2 linked regions of the Variovorax terrae genome follow. The protein of the gene in region 1 interacts with the protein of each later gene in a pairwise test. Links are inferred from orthologs where the notes say so. Each region holds a gene or a part of one and is shown on either strand. Other genes may lie near its edges.

Region 1 (5,030 bases):
CCTGAACATCGAGCCCGGCACGCTGCGCGTGGCCTCCAACAACGCCGAGCAGGAAGAAGCGGTGGACGAGCTCGACATCGACTACGGCGGCGACGCCATCGAGATCGGCTTCAACGTCACCTACCTGATCGACGCGCTGGCCAACATGGGCCAGGAGATGGTGAAGGTCGATCTGGCCGACTCCAACAGCTCGGCGCTGCTGACCATTCCCGACAACGCCACCTTCAAGTACGTGGTGATGCCGATGCGCATCTGATGCTACAAAAAACGTAGCAAACAACGACCACAGCCCGCGGACATCCGCGGGTTTGGTCCTTCAAGAGTTTAGATACTGGAGATTTCCGCCCGGAAACCACGCTGACCATGACCGAAGACAACAAGCTGAACGAAGCCGCCCCCACGGAAGAAAGCTCCAACTTCCAGCCCAAGATCGACGCCCACCAGGCCGGCGCTTCCGAAGGCTATGGCGAAGGCGCCATCCAGATCCTCGAGGGCCTGGAAGCGGTGCGCAAGCGCCCCGGCATGTACATCGGCGACACCTCCGACGGCACCGGCCTGCACCACCTGGTGTTCGAGGTGGTGGACAACTCCATCGACGAGGCACTGGCCGGCCACTGCGACGACATCATGGTGACCATCCACACCGACAACTCCATCAGCGTGGTGGACAACGGCCGCGGCATCCCCACCGGCGTGAAGATGGACGACAAGCACGAGCCCAAGCGCTCGGCCGCCGAGATCGCGCTGACCGAGCTGCACGCCGGCGGCAAGTTCAACCAGAACAGCTACAAGGTCTCGGGCGGCCTGCACGGCGTGGGCGTGAGCTGCGTCAACGCGCTGAGCAAATGGCTGCGCCTCACGGTGCGGCGCGAAGGCAAGGTGCACCTGATCGAGTTTGCCCGCGGCGTGGTGCAGCACCGCCTGGTGGAGGCGGTGGACGGCGTCGAGGTCTCGCCCATGAAGGTGACCGGCCCGACCGAGAAGCGCGGCACCGAGGTGCACTTTCTGCCCGACACCGAGATCTTCAAGGAAAACTACGACTTCCACTACGAGATCCTGAGCAAGCGCCTGCGCGAACTGAGCTTCCTCAACAACGGCGTGCGCATCCGCCTGAAGGACGAGCGCAGCGGCAAGGAAGACGACTTCGCCGGCGCCGGCGGCGTCAAGGGCTTCGTGGACTTCATCAACAAGGGCAAGACCGTCCTGCACCCCAACGTGTTCCACGCCATGGGCGACCGCCAGAGCGAACACGGCACCAACATCGGGGTGGAAGTGGCGATGCAGTGGAACAGCGGCTACAACGAGAGCGTGCTGTGCTTCACCAACAACATCCCGCAGCGCGACGGCGGCACCCACCTGACCGGCCTGCGCGCCGCGATGACCCGCGTCATCAACAAGTACATCGAGGAAACCGAGCTGGCCAAGAAGGCCAAGGTCGAGGTCACCGGCGACGACATGCGCGAAGGCCTGTGCTGCGTGCTCAGCGTGAAGGTGCCCGAGCCCAAGTTCAGCAGCCAGACCAAGGACAAGCTCGTTTCCAGCGAAGTGCGCGGCCCGGTGGAAGACATCGTGAGCAAGCTGCTGGCCGACTACCTGCAGGAGCGCCCCAACGACGCCAAGATCATCTGCGGCAAGATCGTCGAAGCCGCGCGCGCCCGCGAAGCCGCGCGCAAGGCCCGCGAGATGACCCGCCGCAAGGGCGTGCTCGACGGCATGGGCCTGCCCGGCAAGCTGGCCGACTGCCAGGAGAAAGACCCGGCGCTGTGCGAGATCTACATCGTGGAGGGCGACTCCGCCGGCGGCTCGGCCAAGCAAGGCCGCGACCGCAAATTCCAGGCCATCCTGCCGCTGCGCGGCAAGATCCTGAACGTGGAGAAGGCGCGCTACGAGAAGCTGCTCACCAGCAATGAAATCCTCACGCTCATCACCGCGCTGGGCACCGGTATCGGCAAGGCCGGCGGCGTGGGCGGCACGGCGGGCGCGGACGACTTCAACGTGGCCAAGCTGCGCTACCACCGCATCATCATCATGACCGACGCCGACGTGGACGGCGCCCACATCCGCACGCTGCTGCTCACCTTCTTCTACCGCCAGATGCCCGAGCTGGTGGAACGCGGCCACATCTACATCGCCCAGCCGCCGCTCTACAAGGTGAAGGTGGGCAAGGACGAGCAGTACCTGAAAGACGGCAACGAACTCGACAGCTTCCTGCTGCGCGTGGCGCTCAAGGACGCCAACGTGTTCACCGGCGGCGAGGCCGGCCAGACCCTGGCCGGCGACACCCTGGCCGAGCTGGCGCGCAAGCACCAGCTGGCCGAAAGCGTGATCGCGCGCCTCTCGGGCTTCATGGACGCCGAGGCGCTGCGCGCCATCGCCGACGGCGTGAGCCTGAACCTCGACAGCGTGGCCGATGCCGAAGCCAGCGCCGTGCTGCTGCAGGCCAAGCTGCGCGAGCTGGCCACCAACGGCGTGCCCGCCGAAGTGGCCGGCGAGTTCGACGTCCGCACCGACAAGCCGCTGCTGCGCATCAGCCGCCGCCACCACGGCAACATCAAGAGCAGCGTCATCACGCAAGACTTCGTGCACGGCGCCGACTACGCAACACTGGCCGAAGCCGCCGACACCTTCCGCGGCCTGCTGAGCGAAGGCGCCCGCGTGACGCGCGGCGAAGGCGAGCGGCAAAAGGAAGAAAAAGTGAGCGACTTCCGCCAGGCCATGAAGTGGCTGATCGGCGAAGCCGAGCGCGCCACCGCCCGCCAGCGCTACAAGGGCTTGGGTGAAATGAACCCCGCCCAGCTCTGGGAAACCACGATGGACCCGAACGTGCGCCGCCTGCTGCGCGTGCAGATCGACGACGCCATCGAGGCCGACCGCGTGTTCACCATGCTGATGGGGGATGAGGTGGAGCCGCGGCGGGACTTCATTGAGACGAATGCGTTGAGGGCGGCGAATATTGATGTGTAGTCACATTCGATAACACAAGCGATGTAGTCTGTATAACGTTGGCGAACAGATTCGCCCGATCCGGATAGAAAGGGACGGCAGGCTGCCGTCCCTTTTCTTTTAAGACAATTGCTAGGTCGTCGGATGCTGCGCAGCCCAGTTCTCCAACGATCGTGACTCATCTGTGGATCGGCTTCGTTTGACAATGTAGTGGTGACGTATGCCTGATGTACTCGAGAGCACATCAGGTTGATCCAAGCTCACGAAGAAGCCGGCAACGCTTTGCCCAGCGATGCTCTCAAATGAGCACGGGTCTCCTCATCGGATGCCCACACATACAAGCCATGAATCGCTCGTGTCATCAGAATCCGATAGGCTTGTGCAACCTTGTGACGCAGCAACTCTCCATGCGGGCCAAAAGGCGCGAAAGCCCCTTCTTTTGCTGCGCGCGCGGTTATCACAGAAATCCCGCTCTCAAGAACCCTATCCACTTGAACTACCCAGCGGCCATCACGCCAAAGCAGATCGTCCAGCCAGATCAAGCCCAGATAGTGGTAGTCGAAACCCCGCACGGCATAAGGGCAACCCACTTCACACAAGGGGTCCAACTCCATGGCGCTACCGGGTCTGGCCTGGATGAATGATGTGTAGTCGGAACCTTTTGGGATGACATTCCACGGCTTGGCCCATAGACGTATCTGACCATCGACCTGCACAGGCTCGCAGAAGTCTTGCCCTTCTTGCGGGCCTTTGTGCGGGCTGACCATGCCTTCGGTTTTCCACTTACGTGAATAGCTGGAGACAAGCCGAACGGTGCGCTTCGGCGTATGCGCCCGCAGTGCGTCTTCCAGTTCAAAGGGGCTGTCGAAGACGCGAAAGTCGAAAGCCTGGGCCTTGCGTTGCTGAATGGACCAGAAATCCTCTTGTCTTTCAGCCGCCACGGCCACGGGGGGCCATTGTCCCAATGTGATGTGCTCAGTGGTTTGACCCGAACGAAGGGCAGTACCTTGCCGCTGTAGCTACTATTGGCTGCTGCAACGACATGATGGGTGTTTTCACTTTCTTGTTCCTTGTTCTGACGCCACGCGCCAGCATGTACGCAGTTCACAGTAGCGGGAGTACCTCCTAACAGCGCTTCCACCCAAGACATGTACTCCGCTGATCCAACGCACCGGAATTGCGCGCCGGCCAACGATACCGTGTCGACATCGGCCTCCAGTTCCTTCGCCCACTGCTTAATGTCATCCACCGTGGTGTTCTCGCGCGCTCGAAAGCTCTGCTGCGGATCGATGAAGAAAACAGCAACACGGCTGCTGCGGATGATGTGGAATGCCTGTGGCCCCAGGCCCGTGACAAAGCCGTACTGGCCAACCCCGTGCTCACGCTCAGGGTTGATCAGTGCATGTGCTTCGTCCACCAAGGTAATGATGCAACTGTTGTCTTCCGAACCGGGTTGGCATTTCATGCCGGTTTGATCCATGGCCTGCAAAGCATGGAGATGCTCTCTCCATTGCTTGGCGCTCTTGAACAGATTCTCGTTATTGAGGGTCTTGCGCAGTTGGTTGAGTTGCGGCGTTGTGATCGGCGTGAAACTGGTGGCCTTGCGTGCCACGCCTTTGCCTGAGCGCGACTTGGCCACTTGGTCGATGAGCCAGCTCCAGTTGCTGCTCTGACTTTGAGGGGTTGTGACCAAGACCACATTGCCGTCCGGCAGTGCCTTGTCGGTGACCAAGGTAGCCCATAGTCGCGCGGCGACGGCGGATTTGCCTGAGCCAGGCGGGCCTTCGACAATGATCACCTTGCGTTGTTTGAAAGTCTTGTCTGATATCTGATGGTTGACCTTGGCCTGGCACAGTGAGAAAGCACGACGTTGGTTGTCAAGCAACTCAAAGGCACCGCCGCTCTGCTGCAGGATTTCGCTCCCAATCTGCGCCATGAAACTCCGGTTCTGGCGGTAAGTGCCGGAGGTGAAAGATTGGGCAAATGCAGCATCTGCCTCTGTGAGGCGTGTCTTCAGGAAATTGGGAAAGGCCTGGGCCGCGTCTTGCTCGCTAGTCGTGAAAAGTGGGAACTCACCACTCAACTGC
Region 2 (4,570 bases), on another replicon or contig:
CTTCGGAACGACGCACCGACAGCTTCTGGTTGTAGGCATCGGAACCGATGGAGTCGGTGTGACCCACGGCGATGATGACTTCCAGGTTGATGCCCTTGATCTTGCCGACCAGATCATCCAGCTTGGCCTTGCCTTCGGGCTTCAGGACGGACTTGTCGAAGTCGAAGAAAGCGTCGGCAGCGTAGGTCACCTTGGTGGCAGCCGGGGGCTGGGGAGCGGGAGCCGGGGCCGGAGCCGGGGCGGCAGCGCGCGGAGCCACGGCGGGAGCCGGAGCCGGAGCAGCAGCGGGAGCCACGATGGCGCCGTCGCAGCCCACTGCGGCGGTGGCGGGCGTCCAGCTGGCATCGCGCCAGCACAGTTCGTTCGTACCGTTCTTCCAGACGTATTCGCCGGTACCATTGCGCCAGTTGTCCACAGATTGGGCGCCGGCGGCGGTAGCGAGCGCTGAAGCAGCCAACAGCATTGCCACTTTATTCAGTTTCTTCATGGTTCTCCTCTTGGGGAAAAAGCCGCAGCCGCGCTGCGAAACAAGGGACGTCTTAAGTGACCATCACCAAAAACGTTGAGCCAATTGTGCCACACGTCCCTGCACAATCAACGCCATTTCGCGCTATGCGGCGTAGGACAAAAGCGCATTGCCCGGCATGTGTTGCTGCTTCGCGACAGCTTCTTGCCCGTAAAATCGACCTTCTTCCGCCGTAACGTTCCTCCTCATGACCCAGTTCGCCAAAGAAACCCTGCCCATCAGTCTTGAAGAGGAAATGCGGCGCAGCTACCTCGATTACGCGATGAGCGTGATCGTGGGCCGAGCCCTGCCTGATGCGCGCGACGGGCTCAAGCCGGTGCATCGGCGCGTGCTCTTTGCGATGCACGAGCTCAACAACGACTGGAACCGCGCCTACAAGAAGTCGGCCCGTATCGTGGGCGACGTGATCGGTAAGTACCACCCGCACGGCGACCAGTCTGTCTACGACACCATCGTGCGCCTGGCCCAGGACTTCTCGATGCGCCACATGCTGGTGGACGGCCAGGGCAACTTCGGCTCGGTCGACGGCGACAACGCGGCGGCCATGCGCTACACCGAAATCCGGCTGGCCAAGATCGCCCACGAGATGCTGGCCGACATCGACAAGGAAACCGTCGATTTCGGCCCCAACTACGACGGCAGCGAGAAGGAGCCGCTGGTACTGCCCAGCCGCCTGCCCAACCTGCTGGTCAATGGCTCGGGCGGCATTGCCGTGGGCATGGCCACCAACATCCCGCCGCACAACCTCAATGAAGTGGTGGATGCCTGCCTGCACCTGCTGCGCAACCCGCAGGCCTCGATCGACGAGCTGATGGAGATCATCCCGGCGCCCGACTTCCCCACCGCCGGCATCATCTACGGCATCAACGGCGTGAAGGAAGGCTACCGCACGGGCCGCGGCCGCGTGGTGATGCGCGCCCGCTGCCACTTCGAGGACATCGACCGCGGCCAGCGCCAGGCCATCATCGTCGATGAGCTGCCCTACCAGGTCAACAAGAAGACGCTGCAGGAGCGCATGGCCGAGCTGGTGCACGAGAAGAAGATCGAAGGCATCAGCCACATCCAGGACGAGTCCGACAAGTCCGGCATGCGCCTGGTGATCGAGCTCAAGCGCGGCGAAGTGCCCGAAGTGGTGCTGAACAACCTGTACAAGCAGACCCAGCTGCAGGACACCTTCGGCATCAACATGGTGGCGCTGATCAACGGCCAGCCCCGCCTGTGCAACCTGAAGGACCTGATCGAGGTGTTCCTGGAGCACCGCCGCGAAGTGGTGACCCGCCGCACGGTGTTCACGCTGCGCAAGGCGCGCGAGCGCGGCCACGTGCTCGAAGGCCTGGCGGTGGCGCTGGCCAACATCGACGAGTTCATCCGCATCATCCGCGAGTCGCCCACCCCGCCGGTGGCCAAGGCCGAGTTGATGGCCCGCCCCTGGGACAGCAAGCTGGTGCGCGAGATGCTCACCCGCACGCGCGCCGACGGCGGCGTGGTCAATGCCGACGACTACCGCCCCGAAGGGCTGGAAAAGTCCTACGGCATGGGCCATGACGGCCTGTACCGCCTGTCCGACACCCAGGCCCAGGAAATCCTGCAGATGCGCCTGCAGCGCCTCACCGGGCTGGAGCAGGACAAGATCGTCGCCGAGTACAAGGAAGTGATGGCCGAGATCGAGGACCTGCTCGACATCCTGGCCAAGCCCGAGCGCGTGTCCGCCATCATCGGCGAGGAACTCACCGCCATCCGGCAGGAATTCGGCCAGAACAAGCTGGGCGCGCGCCGCAGCCTGGTCGAGCACAGCTCCTTCGACCTGTCCACCGAAGACCTGATCACGCCCACCGACATGGTGGTCACGCTCAGCCACAGCGGCTACATCAAGAGCCAGCCGCTGTCCGAGTACCGCGCCCAGAAGCGCGGCGGCCGCGGCAAGCAGGCCACGGCGACCAAGGAAGACGACTGGATCGACCAGCTCTTCATCGCCAACACGCACGACTACATCCTGTGCTTCTCCAACCGCGGCCGGCTGTACTGGCTCAAGGTCTGGGAGGTGCCGGCAGGCTCGCGCGGCTCGCGCGGGCGGCCGATCGTCAACATGTTCCCGCTGCAGGAAGGCGAGAAGATCAACGTGGTGCTGCCGCTCACCGGCGAGTTCCGCAGCTTCCCCGCAGATCACTACGTGTTCATGGCGACCAGCATGGGCACGGTCAAGAAGACCGCGCTGGACGAGTTCAACAACCCGCGCAAGGGCGGCATCATCGCCGTCAACCTCGACGATGGCGATTACCTGATCGGCGCCGCGCTGACCGACGGCAAGCATGACGTGATGCTGTTCAGCGACGGCGGCAAGGCCGTTCGCTTCGATGAGAACGACGTGCGCCCGCTGGGCCGCCAGGCGCGCGGCGTGCGCGGCATGGACCTGCCCGACGGCCAGAGCGTGATCGCCATGCTGGTGGCCGAGGACGAAACGCAGAGTGTGCTGACCGCCACCGAGAACGGCTACGGCAAGCGCACCAGCATCGCCGAGTACACGCGCCACGGCCGCGGCACCAAGGGCATGATCGCGATCCAGCAGAGCGAGCGCAACGGCAAGGTGGTGGCTGCCACGCTGGTGCACGCAGACGACGAAATCATGCTGATCACCGACAAGGGCGTGCTGGTGCGCACCCGCGTCAGCGAGATCCGCGAACTCGGCCGCGCCACCCAGGGCGTCACGCTGATCGCGCTGGACGAAGGCGCCAAGCTCAGCGGCCTGCAGCGCATTGTGGAAAACGACGCCAACGCCGCCGATGCCGAGAGCGACGCCGGACCGGATGCAGAACCCGGAACCGCCGACGCCTGATTGCTATTGTTTTAGTAGCGCCTCAAGACCGCCCGGCACGGACATCGAGGCATTTTCATTGAAAAATCACCCGATGAACCGCCCTTACAACTTTTCCGCCGGCCCGGCCGCCATTCCCGAAGAGGTGCTGCGCGAAGCGGCCTCCGAGATGCTCGACTGGCACGGCAGCGGCATGGGCGTGATGGAGATGAGCCATCGCGGCAAGGAGTTCATCTCGATCTACGAGCGGGCCGAAGCCGACCTGCGCGAGCTGCTGGCCGTGCCGGCCAACTACCGCATCCTGTTCATGCAAGGCGGCGGCCTGGGCGAAAACGCCATCGTGCCGCTGAACCTCTCGCGCGGCGGCCGCATCGACGTGGTGGTCACCGGCAGCTGGAGCCAGAAGTCGCAGAAGGAAGCGCGCAAGTACGGCAACGTGCACATCGCCGCCAGCAACGAGGCCGACGGCCACACCACCCTGCCCGCGCCCTCGGGCTGGCAGCTCAGCGCCGACGCGAGCTATGTGCATGCCTGCACCAACGAAACCATCAATGGCATCGAGTTCCACGAGCTGCCCGACCTCAAGCGCCTGGGCAGCAACGCGCCGCTGGCGATCGACTTTTCCTCCCACGTCGCCTCGCGCCCGGTGGACTGGTCGCGCGTGGGCCTGGCCTTCGGCGGCGCCCAGAAGAACCTCGGCCCGGCCGGCCTGACGCTGGTGGTGGTGCGCGACGATCTGCTGGGCCACGCCCTGCCCGCCTGCCCCAGCGCCTTCGACTACCGCATCGTGGCCGAGCACGACTCGATGTACAACACCCCGCCCACCTGGGGCATCTACATCGCGGGCCTCACCTTCCAGTGGCTCAAGCGCCAGACCGAGAACGGCCTGACCGGCGTGGCCGCCATGGAGCAGAGCAACATCGCCAAGGCGAAGCTGCTGTACGACTTCATCGACGGCTCGCAACTCTACGTCAACAAGGTCGCCCAGGACTGCCGCTCGCGCATGAACGTGCCCTTCTTCCTGCGCGACGAGTCGCGCAACGACGCCTTCCTGGCCGGCGCCAAGGCCACCGGGCTGCTGCAGCTCAAGGGCCACAAATCGGTGGGCGGCATGCGCGCCAGCATCTACAACGCGATGCCGCTGGCCGGCGTGCAGGCGCTGGTGGGCTACATGCGAGAATTCGAGCGTACCCAGGCCTGAGACAACGTCCCCACGACCCCTACATGACGAC

What was found.
Region 2: the proteins of gyrB (region 1) and gyrA interact in binary tests that used the Escherichia coli proteins (3 or more experiments, as listed by UniProt). The link is inferred for Variovorax terrae from one-to-one orthologs.

The regions. Positions count from the first base shown.
Region 1 is NZ_JALGBI010000003.1:298,705-303,734, reverse strand. What follows is about bases 1-3,164. They hold gyrB (DNA topoisomerase (ATP-hydrolyzing) subunit B), read left to right. Parts: upstream 1-363; coding sequence 364-2,964; downstream 2,965-3,164. Other genes in these bases: dnaN (DNA polymerase III subunit beta), read left to right, coding at 1-256. Also shown: MMF98_RS20820 (DNA/RNA helicase domain-containing protein), read right to left, coding at 3,204-3,884. UniProt on the Escherichia coli protein: DNA gyrase negatively supercoils closed circular double-stranded DNA in an ATP-dependent manner to maintain chromosomes in an underwound state.
Region 2 is NZ_JALGBI010000001.1:2,671,876-2,676,445, forward strand. The notes cover bases 326-3,559. They hold gyrA (DNA gyrase subunit A), read left to right. Parts: upstream 326-713; coding sequence 714-3,359; downstream 3,360-3,559. Other genes in these bases: ompA (outer membrane protein OmpA), read right to left, coding at 326-487; serC (3-phosphoserine/phosphohydroxythreonine transaminase), read left to right, coding at 3,433-3,559. Also shown: more of ompA, read right to left, coding at 1-325; more of serC, read left to right, coding at 3,560-4,539; pheA (prephenate dehydratase), read left to right, coding at 4,563-4,570. UniProt on the Escherichia coli protein: A type II topoisomerase that negatively supercoils closed circular double-stranded (ds) DNA in an ATP-dependent manner to maintain chromosomes in an underwound state.